2 regions of the Saccharopolyspora antiqui genome follow, and region 2 is predicted to be linked to the other one. Evidence: riboswitches for the same ligand, from Rfam matches in the RefSeq annotation. Region 2 holds a riboswitch; the other holds the start of a gene.
What was found. A riboswitch is a leader RNA that binds a small molecule or an ion and turns the genes downstream of it on or off. The one in region 2 is predicted to bind cobalamin.
Positions count from the first base shown of each region.

Region 1: linked by a shared signal. The riboswitch ahead of cobN (cobaltochelatase subunit CobN) and the one ahead of ACTWQN_RS36210 (ribonucleoside-diphosphate reductase subunit alpha) in region 2 are both predicted to bind cobalamin.

Region 1 covers NZ_JBQQBO010000012.1:165,496-173,037, forward strand. The annotation lists gene ACTWQN_RS20300 (LysR family transcriptional regulator) at 98-1,003, shown strand; gene ACTWQN_RS20305 (S1 family peptidase) at 1,208-2,014, opposite strand; gene cobN (cobaltochelatase subunit CobN) at 2,267-5,956, opposite strand; cobalamin riboswitch at 6,056-6,188, opposite strand; gene ACTWQN_RS20315 (D-isomer specific 2-hydroxyacid dehydrogenase family protein) at 6,465-7,376, opposite strand; gene ACTWQN_RS20320 (bifunctional 4-hydroxy-2-oxoglutarate aldolase/2-dehydro-3-deoxy-phosphogluconate aldolase) at 7,394-7,542, opposite strand, start outside.
Region 2 covers NZ_JBQQBO010000040.1:3,094-10,635, reverse strand. The annotation lists gene ACTWQN_RS36235 (tripartite tricarboxylate transporter permease) at 1-395, shown strand, start outside; gene ACTWQN_RS36230 (DUF5134 domain-containing protein) at 578-1,180, shown strand; gene ACTWQN_RS36225 (alpha-ketoglutarate-dependent dioxygenase AlkB family protein) at 1,266-1,913, opposite strand; gene ACTWQN_RS36220 (ABC transporter substrate-binding protein) at 2,047-2,988, shown strand; gene ACTWQN_RS36215 (glycoside hydrolase family 3 C-terminal domain-containing protein) at 3,016-4,668, opposite strand; cobalamin riboswitch at 4,676-4,888, shown strand; gene ACTWQN_RS36210 (ribonucleoside-diphosphate reductase subunit alpha) at 4,996-7,383, shown strand.

The DNA of each region.
Region 1 (7,542 bases), on a different contig from region 2:
AAACCCGTTGCGATGTGGGGGTTTCGGACTCCGGTTCGGAGTAGATCCGGCGAACGCGTGGCGCGCCCGCGCTGGCGGGCGTTCGTAAGCTGCGGACATGGACCTGCGGCGGTTGGCGTCCTTCCTCGCGGTGGCCGAGGAAGGCCACTTCGGGCGCGCCGCCGAACGCTTGTTCCGCTCACCGGCATCGGTCACAGCGCACATCAAGCAGCTGGAGCGCGAACTCGGGACCCGCCTGTTCGATCGCACGCCGGTGCGGCTCACCCCGGCCGGTGAACGGTTGGCCCGGCACGCGCGATCCCTGCTGGCGGCGGCCGATGCCGCGATCGCGGACGTCGCCGATGCGGGTGCGGCGACCACGCTGCGAGTCGGGATCATGGGGCACGGTTCCGCCGAGCTCACCCCCGCCACGGTGCGGACTTTTCGCCAGTCCCACCCGGAAATCCCGATCGAGCTGCTACCGCTGGACTTCACCGAACACGTCTCCGCGCTGGTGCAGCACCGGGTCGACGTGGCCTTCGTGCGGCCCGCCCCGGACGACGACCGGATCGCCGTGGACGTGCTGACCACCGAGCGGCGGATCGTGGTGGTGCCCGCGTCGTGGGAGCTGGCCGATGCCCCGGCGGTGCGGCTGGCGGACATCCTCGAACTGCCCTACATCCGCGTCCCGGAGTTCACCCCGCGCCAGTTCACCGACTACCTGTACTTCGCCGGAGCGCGCGGCGGGCTCTCGCCACGACGCAGCAGCGATCACGGCGTCACCCCGCACGAAGTCCTCGCCGCGGCGGCCGCCGGGCGCGGCGCCGGTTCCGCGCTGGAATCCTTCCGGCGCTACTACCCCTGGCCTGGCACGGTGTGCGTGCCGGTGCTGGACGCGCCGTGGGAGCACAGCGTGCTGGCCACCCGCGCGGACGACCGGAACCCGGCGGTGCGCATGTTCCGCTCGCTGGCCACCCGCCTGGCTCGGGAACTCGGCCCGCAGCTCCGGCTGACGCCCGCGTAACACGGCCGGGGCGCTCCAGCAGCGCCCCGGCCGTTTCGATTCCACCAGCGGCAGAGCCGCTTTCACCACATCCGCGCGGTGGCGGAATCCGGCGTCCGCTCGCGAGGATCGTCGATGCACCTGATGTCCGGGATCCCTTGGTCGAGGCGACGTCCGAATCCCACACCGTTCGGACCGCGATCCGCGACGACCACCAGGAAGGCTTCAGGACCCCAGTTGTGCCTGGACATCATCGTGGTACGTCGACACCCTGGTGTAGATGCCCGGGGCGTTCGGCCGGGCGCAGCCGTTGCCGGTGGAGACGATCCCGACCAGCTTGTTCTCGACCACCAGCGGTCCGCCGGAATCGCCCTGGCAGCTGTCCACCCCACCCTGCGGGAGTCCGGCGCACACCATCGCGTCCGCCTTGTACTGCGGGTACGCCTTCTGGCACTCCTGATCGCTGACCACCGGCACCTCCGCCTTCTGCAGGATGTCCGAAGCCTGACCGCCTTCGGCGGTGGCGCCCCAACCGAGCACCGTGGAAGTCTTCCCGGCCTGGTAGAGCGCACCGTCGTCCTTGGACGCGATCGCCAGCGGCGGCTGCGGCAGTTCCTGGTCGAGGGTCAGCACGGCGACATCGGCGCCGCTGTTGGCGTTCTGGTAGGCCGGGTGCACCCAGATGCCGGTCACCTTGGCGACCTGGCCGTCGGTGGCCTGCTTGCTCTCCCGCCCGGCGACGACCTGGATCGCCTCCGGCTTTTCGTCGCTGACGCAGTGCGCCGCGGTGACGATCTTGTTCACCCTGCCGACCGTGCCCCCGCAGAACTGGTTGCCCTGGGTGTCGGTGAGGTACACCACCCATGGGTGTTCGGCGATCTTGGCCGGTTGACCACCGACGATGGGCGGTGCCTTGGTCTCCGACGTGTCGGGGTCCGCCGCGTTCGCCGTCGTGGTCAGCAAGCCCGACGACAGCGTCGCCACCGCCAGCAGTCCGACCATCGACCACATCCGGCGCCGTGTGTCCGCCATGTCGTTGCCTCCTCCCCCGGAGCCATCCGGCACGCCGTAGTTCGACTGCCGCCTCCGGCTCGTCCAAAGTCTCCCTGAGAAAGAGGATCACAACCCGTTTTCGGATACGCCTGGACTAATCAGTGCAACCCGATCGAGTGGAATATCAACGAATTCGCCACCCATACGGTCTAACTACAGTGTCCAAACAGGACTTTGCACTGGTGAGTGACACTGCGCGGCGGAAACAGGTACTTCCACGCATGACGCGGGTCAGTCCTCCAGCTGGCCCTCCAGTTCCAGGTAGACCGCGCGCAGTCCGTCGAGGGTGGCTTCGTCGGGTTCGGCCCACAGGCCGCGGTCGGCCGCTTCCAGCAGGCGTTCGGTCATGCCGCGCAGCGCCCACGGATTGGACTGGCGCATGAACTGCTGCACCTGGTCGTCGAACACGTACGACTCGGCCAGCTTCGCGTACATCCAGTCGTCGACCACGCCCGCGGTGGCGTCGAAGCCGAACAGGTAATCCACTGTGGCCGCCAGCTCGAACGCACCCTTGTAGCCGTGCCGCTGCATGGCCGAGATCCACTTCGGGTTGACCACGCGGGCCCGGAAGACGCGCTTGGTCTCCTCGCCCAGCGTTCGGGTCTTGACCGCGTGCGGCACCGCCGAGTCACCCACGTAGGCCGCCGGATTCCGCCCGGCCAAGGCCCGCACCATGGCCACCATGCCGCCGTGGTACTGGAAGTAGTCGTCGGAATCGGCGATGTCGTGCTCGCGGGTGTCGACGTTCTTCGCCGCGACCTGGATGCGGCGGAACGCCGACTCCATGTCGGTGCGCGCCTCCCGGCCGTCCAGCCCGCGCCCGTAGGCGTAACCGCCCCAGGTCGCGTACACCTCGGCCAGATCGGCGTCGCTGCGCCAGTTCCGGGCGTCGATCAGCGGCAGCAGGCCCGCGCCGTAGGCACCCGGCTTGGACCCGAAGACGCGGGTCGAGGCGCGCCGTTCGTCGCCGTGTTCGGCCAGGTCGGCGCGGTAGTGCGCGGCGACGTAGTTGTCCTCGTCGGGCTCGTCCAGCTCGGCCGCGGTCCGCACCGCGTCGTCGATGAGCGCCACCACGTGCGGGAAGGCGTCGCGGAAGAAGCCGGAGATGCGGACCACCACGTCGATGCGCGGGCGGCCCAGCTCCGCCACCGGCACCACCTGGAAGCCGGTCACCCGGCGCGAGGCGTCGTCCCACACCGGGCGGCAGCCCAGCAGCCACAGGATCTCGCCGAGGTCGTCGCCCTGGGTGCGCATCGCGGAGGTGCCCCACACGGTCAGCCCGACCGACCTCGGGTATTCCCCGGTGTCCGCGCGGTGCCGCGCCAGCAGCGACTCGGCCAGCGCCGCGCCGACGTCGAAGGCGTTGCGGGACGGGATGGCCTTCGGATCCACCGAGTAGAAGTTGCGGCCGGTGGGCAGCACCGAGATCAGCCCGCGGGTCGGCGATCCCGACGGACCGGCCGGTACGAAGCCTCCGTCCAGCGCGTGCACGATGTGCTCGACCTCTTCGGTGGTCCGCGCCAGCCGGGGCACGACCTCGGTGCAGGCGAAGCGCAGCACCCGAGCCACCGGGTCCACGGCCGCACCGAGCACCCCGGCGACAACTTCCCGGACCTGCCCGGCCTGCCACCCGGTCTCGGCCAGTGCGGTGATCAGCTTGCGCGCCAAGGCTTCCAGCAGGTCGACCGCATCGGATGCGGAGGCGGCCGGGCCCTCGACGAGCTGCGTCAACGCGCTCGGCACGGCCACCTTCGCGCCCGGCTCGGCCAGCAGCGCCTGCTCGTCGAGTCCGAAGTGGACGGCGAGTGCGGAGCGCAGGCCGGGCAGCGCGCCGACGGTGCCGCCGAAGACCTGCCGGGCGCGCAGGATCGCGAGCACGTCGTTGACCAGTTCGCCATCGCGCGGCGCGCGGCCAAGGATGTGCAGGCCGTCGCGGATCTGCACGTCCTTGATCTCGCACAGGTAGCCGTCGACGTGCAGCACGAAGTCGTCGAAGGCCGCCGCGTCGGGCTGGTCCTCCTGGTGCAGGTCGTGGTGCAGGTCGGCGGAGGTGATCAGCTCCCAGATCTGGTTGCGCAGCGTGGGTTTCTTGGCCGGATCCAGGTCGGCGACGATGGCGTACTCGTCGAGCAGCTGCTCCAGCTTGGCGATGTCGCCGTAGCTGTCCGCGCGGGCCATCGGCGGGATCAGGTGGTCGACCACGACGGCGTGCCCGCGGCGCTTGGCCTGGGTGCCTTCGCCTGGATCGTTGACGATGAACGGGTAGATCAGCGGCAGCTCGCCCAGCACCGCGTCCGGTGCGCAGTCGGCCGCCAAGCCGAGGCCCTTGCCCGGCAGCCATTCCAGGGTGCCGTGCTTGCCCAGGTGGATCACCGCGTGCGCGCCGAACTCCTCGGCCAGCCACCGGTAGGCGGCCAGGTACTGGTGCGACGGCGGGAGGTCCGGATCGTGGTAGATCGCGATCGGGTTCTCCCCGAAGCCGCGCGGCGGCTGGATCATCAGCACCACGTTGCCGAAGCGCAGCGCCGCGACGTAGATCGAACCCTCGTCGTCGACGTAGAGGCTGCCGGGCGGGGCGCCCCAGTGTTCGGTCATCGCCGCCCGCAACGCCTCCGGCAACGCGTCGAACCACTCGCGGTAGCGCGTGGCGGGCACCCGGATCGCCGCCTCGGACATCTGGTCCTCGGTCAGCCACTCGACATCGTGCCCACCTGAGGCGATCAACCGGTGGATCAGCCTGTCGCCGTCCAACCCGGACACGTCCAGGCCGTCCAGGTCGTAGCCCGCGGCGGCCAGCGCGCGCAGCAGCACGACGGCCGACGCGGGAGTGTCCAGGCCGACGGCGTTGCCGACGCGGGAATGCTTGGTCGGGTAGGACGAGAGGACCACCCCGAGCCGCTTGTCCGCGTTGTCGACGTGGCGCAGCCGGGCCAGCGACACCGCGGTGCCCGCGACGCGCCGCGCCCGCTCCGGATCGGCGACGTAGACCGGGATGCCGTCCGGGCCGCTTTCCTTGAAGGAGAACGGCACGCTGATCAGCCGACCGTCGAACTCCGGCACCGCGACCTGCATCGCCGCGTCCATCGGCGACAGCGCCGCGTCGCTTTCCGCCCACACCGCCCGACTGGTGGTCAGGCACAGGCCCTGCAGGACGGGGATGTCGAGTTCGGCCAGCGCACCGGCGTCCCAGGAATCCTCGTCGCCACCCGCACTCGCCTCCGCCGCCACGGTTCCACCGGCGGCCAGCACGGTCGCCACCAGGGCATCGCAGCCGCTGAGCAGCTCGCGCAGCCCGGCCGCATCGGTCAGCCCGCGCAGCGAACCGCAGAACACCGCCACCGCGTTGGCACCGGCGTCTTCCACCTGGTCGGCCAGGGAATCCACGAACGCGGTGTTGCCCGCCAGGGCGTGGGCGCGGTAGAAGACGATGCCCACCGTGGGCCGGGACGGATCGTGCGGCCGGTCGCTGTGGCGACCGAACTCGGGCATCTTCTCCGGTGCGGCGAAGCCCTCCCCGGTCAGCAGCACCGTGTCGGAGAGGAACCGGGCCAGCTGGGCGAGGTTCTCCGGGCCGCCTTCGACGAGGTAGGCGAGCGCCTGCGCGGTGACCCCGGTGGGCACAGTGGACAGTGCCATCAGCTCGGCGTCCGGGGTGGCCTCGCCACCGAGCGCGACTGTGGGGACACCGGTGGCCAGCACCGCGTCGAGGCCTTCCGACCAGGCCCGACGGCCACCCAGCAGGCGGACCACCACCACGTCCACGTCGGTGAGCAGTGCCGGGACCTCTTCGGCGGCGACGCGGGCGGGGTTCGCGACCCGGTAGTCGGCGGCAGCGGCTTTGGCAGCCAGCAGATCGGTGTCCGCAGTGGACAGCAGCAGGACTCGCCCAATTTCACCGGGCCCAATTTCACCGGGCCCAATTTCACCGGGGCCAATTTCGCGGGGAGTCGTTTCGCGGGCAGGCTCGCTCACGGTCGTCCTCTCTCGGGGTGCGCGCCCCGGTGGGGTCACGGCGGCAGGAGTGTCCTGGCTCCCGGATCACCGCAGGTCTCCGCCTTCCCGCCCGAGCCGCCATCGCGGTCCGGGCAGTGGCTAGTGGGGGCTGCTCCCCGGTCACAGTGGCGCGACCGCCCCGGATTCGCACCGGGTTCCTCCGCGACACCGCCGTCTGGCTGGACCTCATCCTAACGGCTCAAGCACCGCCGACCCGGACACCGCCGAACCATCTCGGCGAGCTGCGACAGCAGCCCTGCCCAACACCGCAGCCCCGAAATCCGGCAAAGCACCCTGCCAGGTTCGGGACTTGGCCGTGACCGGCTGCGCGCCGGTGCCGAGGAAACGGGCGATTTCACGGGAAATCGGCAGTTCCCGTGGAGAGAGGGTGGCGGTTTCGCGCGAAATCGCCCGACCCCCGCACCACCCGGGTGCGTCAGTAGCCCGCTGCGCGGTCGACCACGCCGAGCAACGGCTCGCCCGCCAGCCTCCGGCGAACGTTGTCCTCGACCCGCCGGGCCAGGGCCGGGATCAGCAGCGACTGCGGGTTCGCGGAGTGCGGCGAGATGATCGCCCGCGGATGCTGGAAGAGCGGATGTCCGTCCGGCAGCGGTTCCGGGTCCGTCACGTCCAACGCCGCGCCACCGATGCGCTCCGCGTCCAACGCCGCCACCAGCGCGTCGGTGTCGACCAGCGATCCGCGCGCGATGTTGACCAACCACGCGTCGGCGCGCATCCGGGCCAGCGCATCGGCATCGATCAGCTTCGCCGTCTCAGCGGTCGCCGGCGCGGCCAGCACGACGAAGTCCGACTCGGCCAGCAGTTGGCCCACCCCGGCGACGTCGTCGGATCCCCAGGTCCAGGCCGCCCCGTCGACCGGTTTGCCGGACCTGTTCACCGCGAGCACCCGAACCTCGAAGGGCCGCAACAACTCGATCAGCGCCCGACCGATGCCGCCCGCACCGATGATGCCGACCGTCGCGCCGAACAGACCGCGCATGCCCGCCGGACGCGCCCAGCGATCGGCCCGGGCCATCACGTTCAGCCGTCGCGCTCCGGCCAGCATCAGGCCGAGGGTGTGTTCGGCGACGGTCTGGGCGTAGGTGCCCGCCGCGGAGGTGAAGGTGATGCCGTCGCGCAGCGCACCGGCGGCCACCCAGGATTCGATACCGGCCGAGGGAAGCTGCACCCACTCCAGGCCTGAGTGGTCGAATTCGGCGAACCGGTCGGGCTTGCCGCCGTACCAGATCAGCGCGGTGGACTCCGCGGCCGAGCCGAGCTCGGCACCCGCCGCGACGACCGCCGCCGAAAGCTCCGGCGGGGCGTCCGGACCGATGTGGACCTTCACGTCTACTCCGTCTCCGATCAGCTGTTGTCGACCAACTTCGCCAAGGCGGGCAGCTGGTCGGCATCCTCCAACGCCGAACCGACCGCGACCACGGCCGCCCCGGCCGCGAGGAATTCCGGTGCGTTGTGCGAGTTCATCCCACCGGTGGCCACCATGCGCAGGCCCG
Region 2 (7,542 bases):
TGCTGCTGGCGCTGAACCTGCCGCTGGTCAAGGTGTGGGTCAAGCTGCTGGCCGTGCCGCAGTCGCTGCTGACCGCCGGAATCCTGGTGTTCGCCACCCTCGGCGTGTACGCGATCTCGCAGAACGTCGTCGACATGGCCTTCGCGTTCGCCTTCGGCGGGCTCGGTTTCCTGTTGCGCCGCAGCGGTTATCCGGTCGCGCCGATGGTCCTGGGCGCGGTGCTCGGGCCGCTGCTGGAGACCCAGTTCCGCCGGGCGATGTCGTTCGCCGAGGGCGACTGGACGGTGTTCCTGACCCGGCCGATCTCCGCAACGATCCTGGTGCTGGCCGCGGCACTGCTGGTGGTCCCGATCGTCCTGCGCCGCCGCCGGAAGATCGTCCTCATTGGACAGTAGCCGAACCCCGCGCCCGTACCCGGCGCGGTGAGCTCCACGCCTGATGCCGCGCCGAGCAACGCGGACCGGTGATCGAGGACGCCGTTGGCGTCCCCTTCCGGGCCTAGACCGTCGGCGGTCGACTCGCGAACAATCAACAACCACGGGTCACCGATCGGATACCGACGGTCGCGGGGGTGGGCATGCTCGGCCTGGTACTGACCGCAGCGGTCATCGCGGTGACCGTGGTGTGCCTGGCCCGCCTCGTCCTCCAACGCGGGCAGCGCGGGGACACCGCGCGCACCGACAGCAGCGTGGACGTCGCGCACGCCCTGATGGCCGTCGGCATGGCGGCGATGTTCCTACCCGACCTCATGCGCCTCCCAGCGGCGGTGTGGGCGGCGCTGTTCATCGCGAACGCGGCGTGGATGGGCGCCCTGGCGCTGCGCCGCCGACCAGCCGGGACCTACCTGCACCACGTGGTCAGCGGCCTGGCGATGGCGTACATGTTCGCCGCCGCCCGCTCGCACGAACCGAACCCGCACGTTTTGTCGCTGTCGACCGCGCACTCCTCCGGCCACGCCCACGGCGCTGTGGCGGTCGTCGAAGCGCAACCCGCTGGCTTCGCCTTTCCGCTGGTGGCATGGGTTCTGATGATCTACTGCGCGCTCAGCGCTGGCTTCGCCGGGACCAACCTGCTGCGTGCTCCGCCGACCTGCCACGACCGGCCCGCACCCCGGCTCACGGCGGTCACCGAACTGGTCCTGTCGCTGAGCATGGCCTACATGTTCCTGACCACGCTGTGACGGACCCGGAAACCTGCCCGTGCAGCGCTCGCCTTCTGCGGTGGGGCGGGCGAAATCGCCCGACGCCGCCCCGGGCACAAGGCACTCAGTCCATTCCGGACACCCGGAGGGTGATGTTCAGGCGACCGCCGGTCATGCCGATGTCCGGGCCGGTGCCGGGCAGGGTTCGCGGCACGCCGTGGTAGGCCAGCCGGGACGGGCCGCCGAAGACGAACAGGTCCCCCGAGCACAGCTGGAGATCCGTCCACGGCCGGTTGCGGTTCTCGGTGTTGCCGAACCGGAACACGCAGGTATCGCCCAGGCTCAGCGAAACCACCGGCTCGCGGCTGTGCTCGTCGCGATCCTGGTGCATGCCCATCCGCGCGGTCGCGTCGTAGAAGTTGACCAGCGCGACATCGGGCCGGTAGTCGGCGGCGTCCCGGCGGTAGGCGTCCGCCAGCGCCTGCCGACCGAGATCGCCCAGCCAGTCCGGGAACGGTGTGACCGGGGAACCGTCGCCGTCGGCGACCGTGCGCGAATACCGGTACGGGTACCAATGCCAGCCCAGGCACACGGTGCGCACCGACATCACACCCCCGCTGGGCAGCCGCGCGGACCGCATGCCCGCCGGGGAACCCGCCCACTCCCGGCAGGCCGTCACCAGTTCGCGCTGCCGGTCGAGGTCCAGCCAGTCGGGCAGGTGAACCGCACCCGGTGCGATCTCGGACCGGCCGCGCGGGATCAACGACTCCATGTCCGCACCTACCACGTCGAGATCAGCCACGCCGTTGGCCGCGCGGTGACAACCGTCTCAAAGCTGGTCTCCCTACTCCAATCAGGTTAGGCTTACCGAACTTTTGGAACCTCTCGGACAGGCAGGGAGCACCATGTTCCGTCCCCGTCGACTGCTCGCGGCGGTCACCGCCATGCTCGCGCTCGGCACCGTCGCCGCATGCGGCACGGCGGCCCCCGAGCAGCCCGCCGCGCCGCAGGGTGGCGAGCGAATCATCACGCACGCCAAGGGCCAGACCAAGATCACCGGCACCCCGCAGCGGGTGATCGTGCTCGACACCGGGGAACTCGACTCGGTGCTGGCGCTGGGGATCAAACCGATCGGAACCGTGCTGCCCGATGCCAACAAGTCGCTGCAACCGTACCTCGCGGAGAAGGCGGGCAACGTCGAGATCGTCGGCACCATCGGCTCGCCCAACCTGGAGAAGATCACCGCGCTGCAGCCCGACCTGATCCTGTCCAACAAGATGCGCGACGACCAGAACTACGAGGCGCTGAGCAAAATCGCCCCGACGGTGTTCGCCGACACCGTCGGCAAGAACTGGAAGCAGAACTTCCTGCTCGACGCCGACGCGCTGGGCAAGAAGACCGAAGCCCAGCAGATCCTGGACACCTACCAGCAGCGCGCCGCCGACATCGGCAAGCAGGTCGGCGACCCGGCCGCCCGCAAGATCAGCGTGCTGCGCTTCACCCCCGGCGACATCCGGCTCTACGACAAGGGTTCGTTCATCGGCACCATCCTGGCCGACGCGGGCCTGGGCCGCCCCGAGAACCAACTGCCCGACCAGACCTTCACCAAGATCAGCCGCGAGCAGATCTCCCAGGCCGACGGCGACATGCTGTTCTACTCCGCCTACGGCGACACCGCCAAGCAGCAGCTGACCGGCGTGGTCAACTCGGTGCAGTGGACGACGCTCGGCGCGGTGCGCGGCGGCAAGGCCATCGAGGTGCCCGACGACACCTGGTTCCTCGGCATCGGCCCGATGGCGGCCAACATGGTCCTCGACGACCTGCAGAAGTACCTCACCCAGCAGTGATCGGCACGAGCCCGTGGGTCGACCGGCTCACGGGCTCGTCGCCGCGCTGATCCGCAGATCCCCGGCGCTGCGCCCGACCAAGAACCCACCGCCCGGCTCGACGTCGATCATCGCCGACACCTCGGCACCCGCCTCGGCCGCCACGACGGCGAAGCCCGCCAACCGAAACGGCTCGTCGGCATACACCTGAACGACCTCGCGGCCCGCCCGCTCACCGGTGTTGCGCAGCTTCACCCGCACCGCATCGCCGTCGACGACGGCCTCGACGTACTCCCAAGCGGTGTAGCCCAGCCCGTGTCCGAAGTGGAATGCCGGGCGCACGCCGCGGTCCGCGTAGGCGCGATACCCGACCAGATCTCCCTCGGCGTAGTGCAATTCGCCGTCCACCGGTTGGACACCGGGCAGCGGGACCGGCACATCGGCCAGTTCGGCCGGGAAGGTGGTCGGCAGTCGGCCACCGGGCTCGATGCGACCGAGCAGCACGTCCGCCAGCGCATCGCCGTACTCCTGGCTGCCGAACCAGGTCCACAGCACCGCGGGCACCTCGCCAGCCCAGGGCATGATCACCGGCGACCCGGCGTTGACCACCACCACGGTGCGCGGATTCACCGCCGCGACCCTGCGGACCAGTTCGTTCTGGGTGCCCGGCAGGTCCAGCGAGGCGCGATCGCGGCCCTCGGTCTCGACCTCGTCGTTGGTGCCGACCACGACCACCGCGACATCGGCTTCGCGGGCGACCGCCAGCGCGGCGGCGAGTTCGCTGGCGTCGTCCCACTCCCGCGCGCGGTGCCCGATCCCGACGGCGACCAGCAGGTCGAGGCTGCGCGGGGTGAACTCCACCGTCAACGCCGCTCGGCCCGCCGCGTCCAGGTCCGATTCGACGAGCACGACGTTGAACCGCTGCTCGGGTGGTTCGATCAGGTCGCCCAACGGATCGGCGACACCGTCAGCGCTGACCGCAGCCACGTCCAGCACCGCGCGCCCGGACACCTCGACGCGGAAATGCCCGGTGCCGTTGACCCCGAACAGGTGCTCGCCGAGTTCGGCGGCGAGATTTCCCCGCAACCGCAACGATTTCGTCCCGCTGGGTAGCCCACCGAGCCACACCAGCCGCTCGGTGCCGCGCAACTCGCTGCTGAGGACCTGGCCCGCGCCGTCCAGGTACTCGACCCGGATGCCGGTCCCCTCGCCCGTCGGGTCGAAGATCTCCGTTCGCGCCAGCACGTCCAGCAGCCGCCGATGCCGCACCCCGCGCTGGTACACCACGTCCGCGTCGGGCAGCGTGGCCCGCAGACCCGCCAGCGGCGTCACCACGTGCGGCGGGCTGACGTGCGGCGAACCACCGCCCTGCACCGCCGGAATCGTGGCGCTCTCCCCGATCACCGCCACCTGCGCGCCGTCCCAACCCCACTCGCCCTTGAGGATGTCGTTCACCAGCACGGAATTCTCGGTCATGGTCTGTCCGTTGACCGAGTTGTAGGCGGCCATCAGCGCCCACGGCGACGCCTTCGCGATGATCCGCTCGAACGGCTTCAGGTAGACCTCGCGCAACGTCGGCTCGTCGATCACCGCGTCGTAGCTGAGCCGCTCCGTCTCGCTGTCGTTGGCGACGTAGTGCCCGGACTGTCGAGCGGGACACCGACACGCCGATATCTGCCCATGCTCACCAACCCCAGACACAACATGTAGTGTGTCGCTCGCTGGTGGTTCGCCGGAGGCATCCGGCGAGGCAAGAGGGAACCCGGTGCGAATCCGGGACTGCCCCGCAGCGGTGAACGGGAACGACCGTCGTGACCCGGCTGCCAGACGGCAGCGGGTACAGCACTGGGCGAGAGCCTGGGAAGCCACGACCAGTAGGCCGCCCGTGAGTCCGAAGACCTGCCACCGGTGCACGCGCGAGCGTGCTGTCCGGGACTTCGAGGGCGAGTCCGCGCGGACCACCAGCGGCGCTACCGCGGTGTCCTCGCGCGCCATCGCGGTTCGCCGAGCTCACGAGGGAGAGAGCCCGTGACCAAGACACTTGACGACTGGACCCGGGTGTCCACTGTGGTCCACCAGGCCTGCGCCGGACTGCCCGGCGTCTCGGCCGACGCCGTGCTCGACGAAGTGCGGCGCACCGGTTATGCCGGAATCAGCGACGACGAACTCTCGCTGGCGCAGATCATGGCGGCGCGCACCCTGATCGAGACCGAACCCAACTACTCGCAGGTCACCGCCCGGCTCCTGCTGCACCAGCTGCGCCGCGAAGCGCTGAACTTCCTGGGCGAACCGCGGGAAGCCGACCAGGACGAGATGCGGGAGCGCTACCCGCAGTACTTCGTCGACTACGTGCGGCGCGGCATCGAACTGGCGCGACTGGACCCCGAACTGGGCACCTTCGACCTGGCCCGACTCGGGCGCGCACTGCTGCCGGAACGCGACCTGACCTTCGGGTTCCTCGGCCTGCAGACCCTCTACGACCGCTACTTCCTGCACCACGACGGCACCCGGTTCGAGCTGCCGCAGGCGTTCTTCATGCGGGTCGCGATGGGGCTCGCGCTGCGCGAGGACGACCGCGAGGCCCGCGCCATCGAGTTCTACCAACTGCTGTCCTCGTTCGACTTCATGTGCTCGACGCCGACCCTGTTCAACGCGGGCACCACCCGACCGCAGCTGTCGTCCTGCTTCCTGACCACTGTGGACGACGATCTGTCCGGTATCTTCCATTCGATCAGCAACAACGCGCTGCTGTCGAAGTACTCCGGCGGGTTGGGCAACGACTGGACGCCGGTGCGCGGCATCGGCGCCCACATCAACGGCACCAACGGCAAGTCCCAGGGCGTGGTGCCGTTCCTGAAGATCGCCAACGACACCGCCGTCGCGGTCAACCAGGGCGGTCGCCGCAAGGGCGCGGTGTGCGCCTACCTGGAGACCTGGCACATCGACGTCGAGGAGTTCCTCGACCTGCGCAAGAACACCGGCGACGACCGCCGCCGCACCCACGACATGAACACCGCCAACTGGGTGCCCGACGAATTCCTGCGCCGCGTCGAAGCCGACGAGCAGTGGACGCTGTTCTCCCCGGACGAGACCCCGGACCTGCACGACCGCTACGGCCAGGATTTCGCCGAGCGCTACCGCGCCTACGAGCAGGCCGCCGATCGCGGCGAGATCCGGGTGTTCCGCCGGGTCCGCGCGGTGGAGCTGTGGCGGCGGATGCTGACCATGCTCTTCGAAACCGGCCACCCCTGGATCACCTTCAAGGACGCGTGCAACCTGCGGTCCCCGCAGCAGCACGTCGGCGTCGTGCACTCCTCCAACCTGTGCACCGAGATCACCCTGAACACCAGCACCGACGAGGTCGCCGTGTGCAACCTCGGATCCATCAACCTGGCCAGGCACATCACCCCCGACGGCATCGACGCCGAGCGGCTGCAACGCACCATCCGCACCGCGGTGCGGATGCTGGACAACGTCATCGACATCAACTTCTACACGGTTCCCGAGGCGCGCCGGTCCAACCTGCGGCACCGGCCGATCGGGTTGGGGCTGATGGGCTTCGCCGACGCGCTGATCGTCGGGCGCATCCCGATGTCATCGGCGGCCGCCGTCGAGTTCGCCGACCGCAGCATGGAGCAGATCAGCTACCACGCCATCGCCGCGTCCAGCGAACTCGCCGTCGAGCGCGGCCGGTACGAGTCGTTCGACGGGTCGCTGTGGAGCCGGGGGATCCTGCCCGTCGACTCGCTGCGGCTGCTCGCCGACGCCCGCGACGGCGACCTCGACCTGGCCGCCGGGTCCACCATGGACTGGGACGCGCTGCGGGCACGGGTGCGGCGCGACGGCATGCGCAACTCCAACGTGATGGCCATCGCGCCGACCGCCACGATCTCCAACATCTGCGGGGTCAACCAGTCCATCGAGCCCGTCTACCGCAACCTGTACGTCAAGGCGAACATGTCCGGCGACTTCACCGTCGTCAACCCGCACCTGGTCGCCGACCTGAAGGCGGCCGGGCTGTGGGACGCCGCGATGGTCGCGGACCTGAAGTTCCACGACGGCAGCCTGTGGCCGATCGAGCGGATCCCGCAGCAGCTCAAGGAGCTGTACGCGACCGCGTTCGAGATCGAACCGCACTGGCTGGTCGAGGCAGCGGCCCGGCGGCAGAAGTGGATCGACCAGGCGCAGTCGCTCAACCTCTACGTCAGCCGACCCAGCGGCCGCAAGCTCGACGAGCTCTACCGGCTCGCCTGGCGGAAGGGCCTCAAGACCACCTACTACCTGCGCTCCACCAGCGCGACCCACGTGGAGAAGAGCACCCTGCGCGGCACCGACGGCAAGCTCAACGCCGTCCCGACGATCACGACAGCCGCCGCCTGCTCGGTCGAAGACCCCGACTGCGAAGCCTGCCAGTAACGATCCCGACACGCCAGGTGAGGCGTCCGCTTTCTCCCTGATACCGCGGGGCAGTCCTTGCCTGGAACTGCCCCGCCCCGTTCTGCCGATCATCGGGTGGAGACCAACAACACTCGGGATCGACTCCTCCCCGAGCTGAAGGCCGGGGTATCCGCCGAT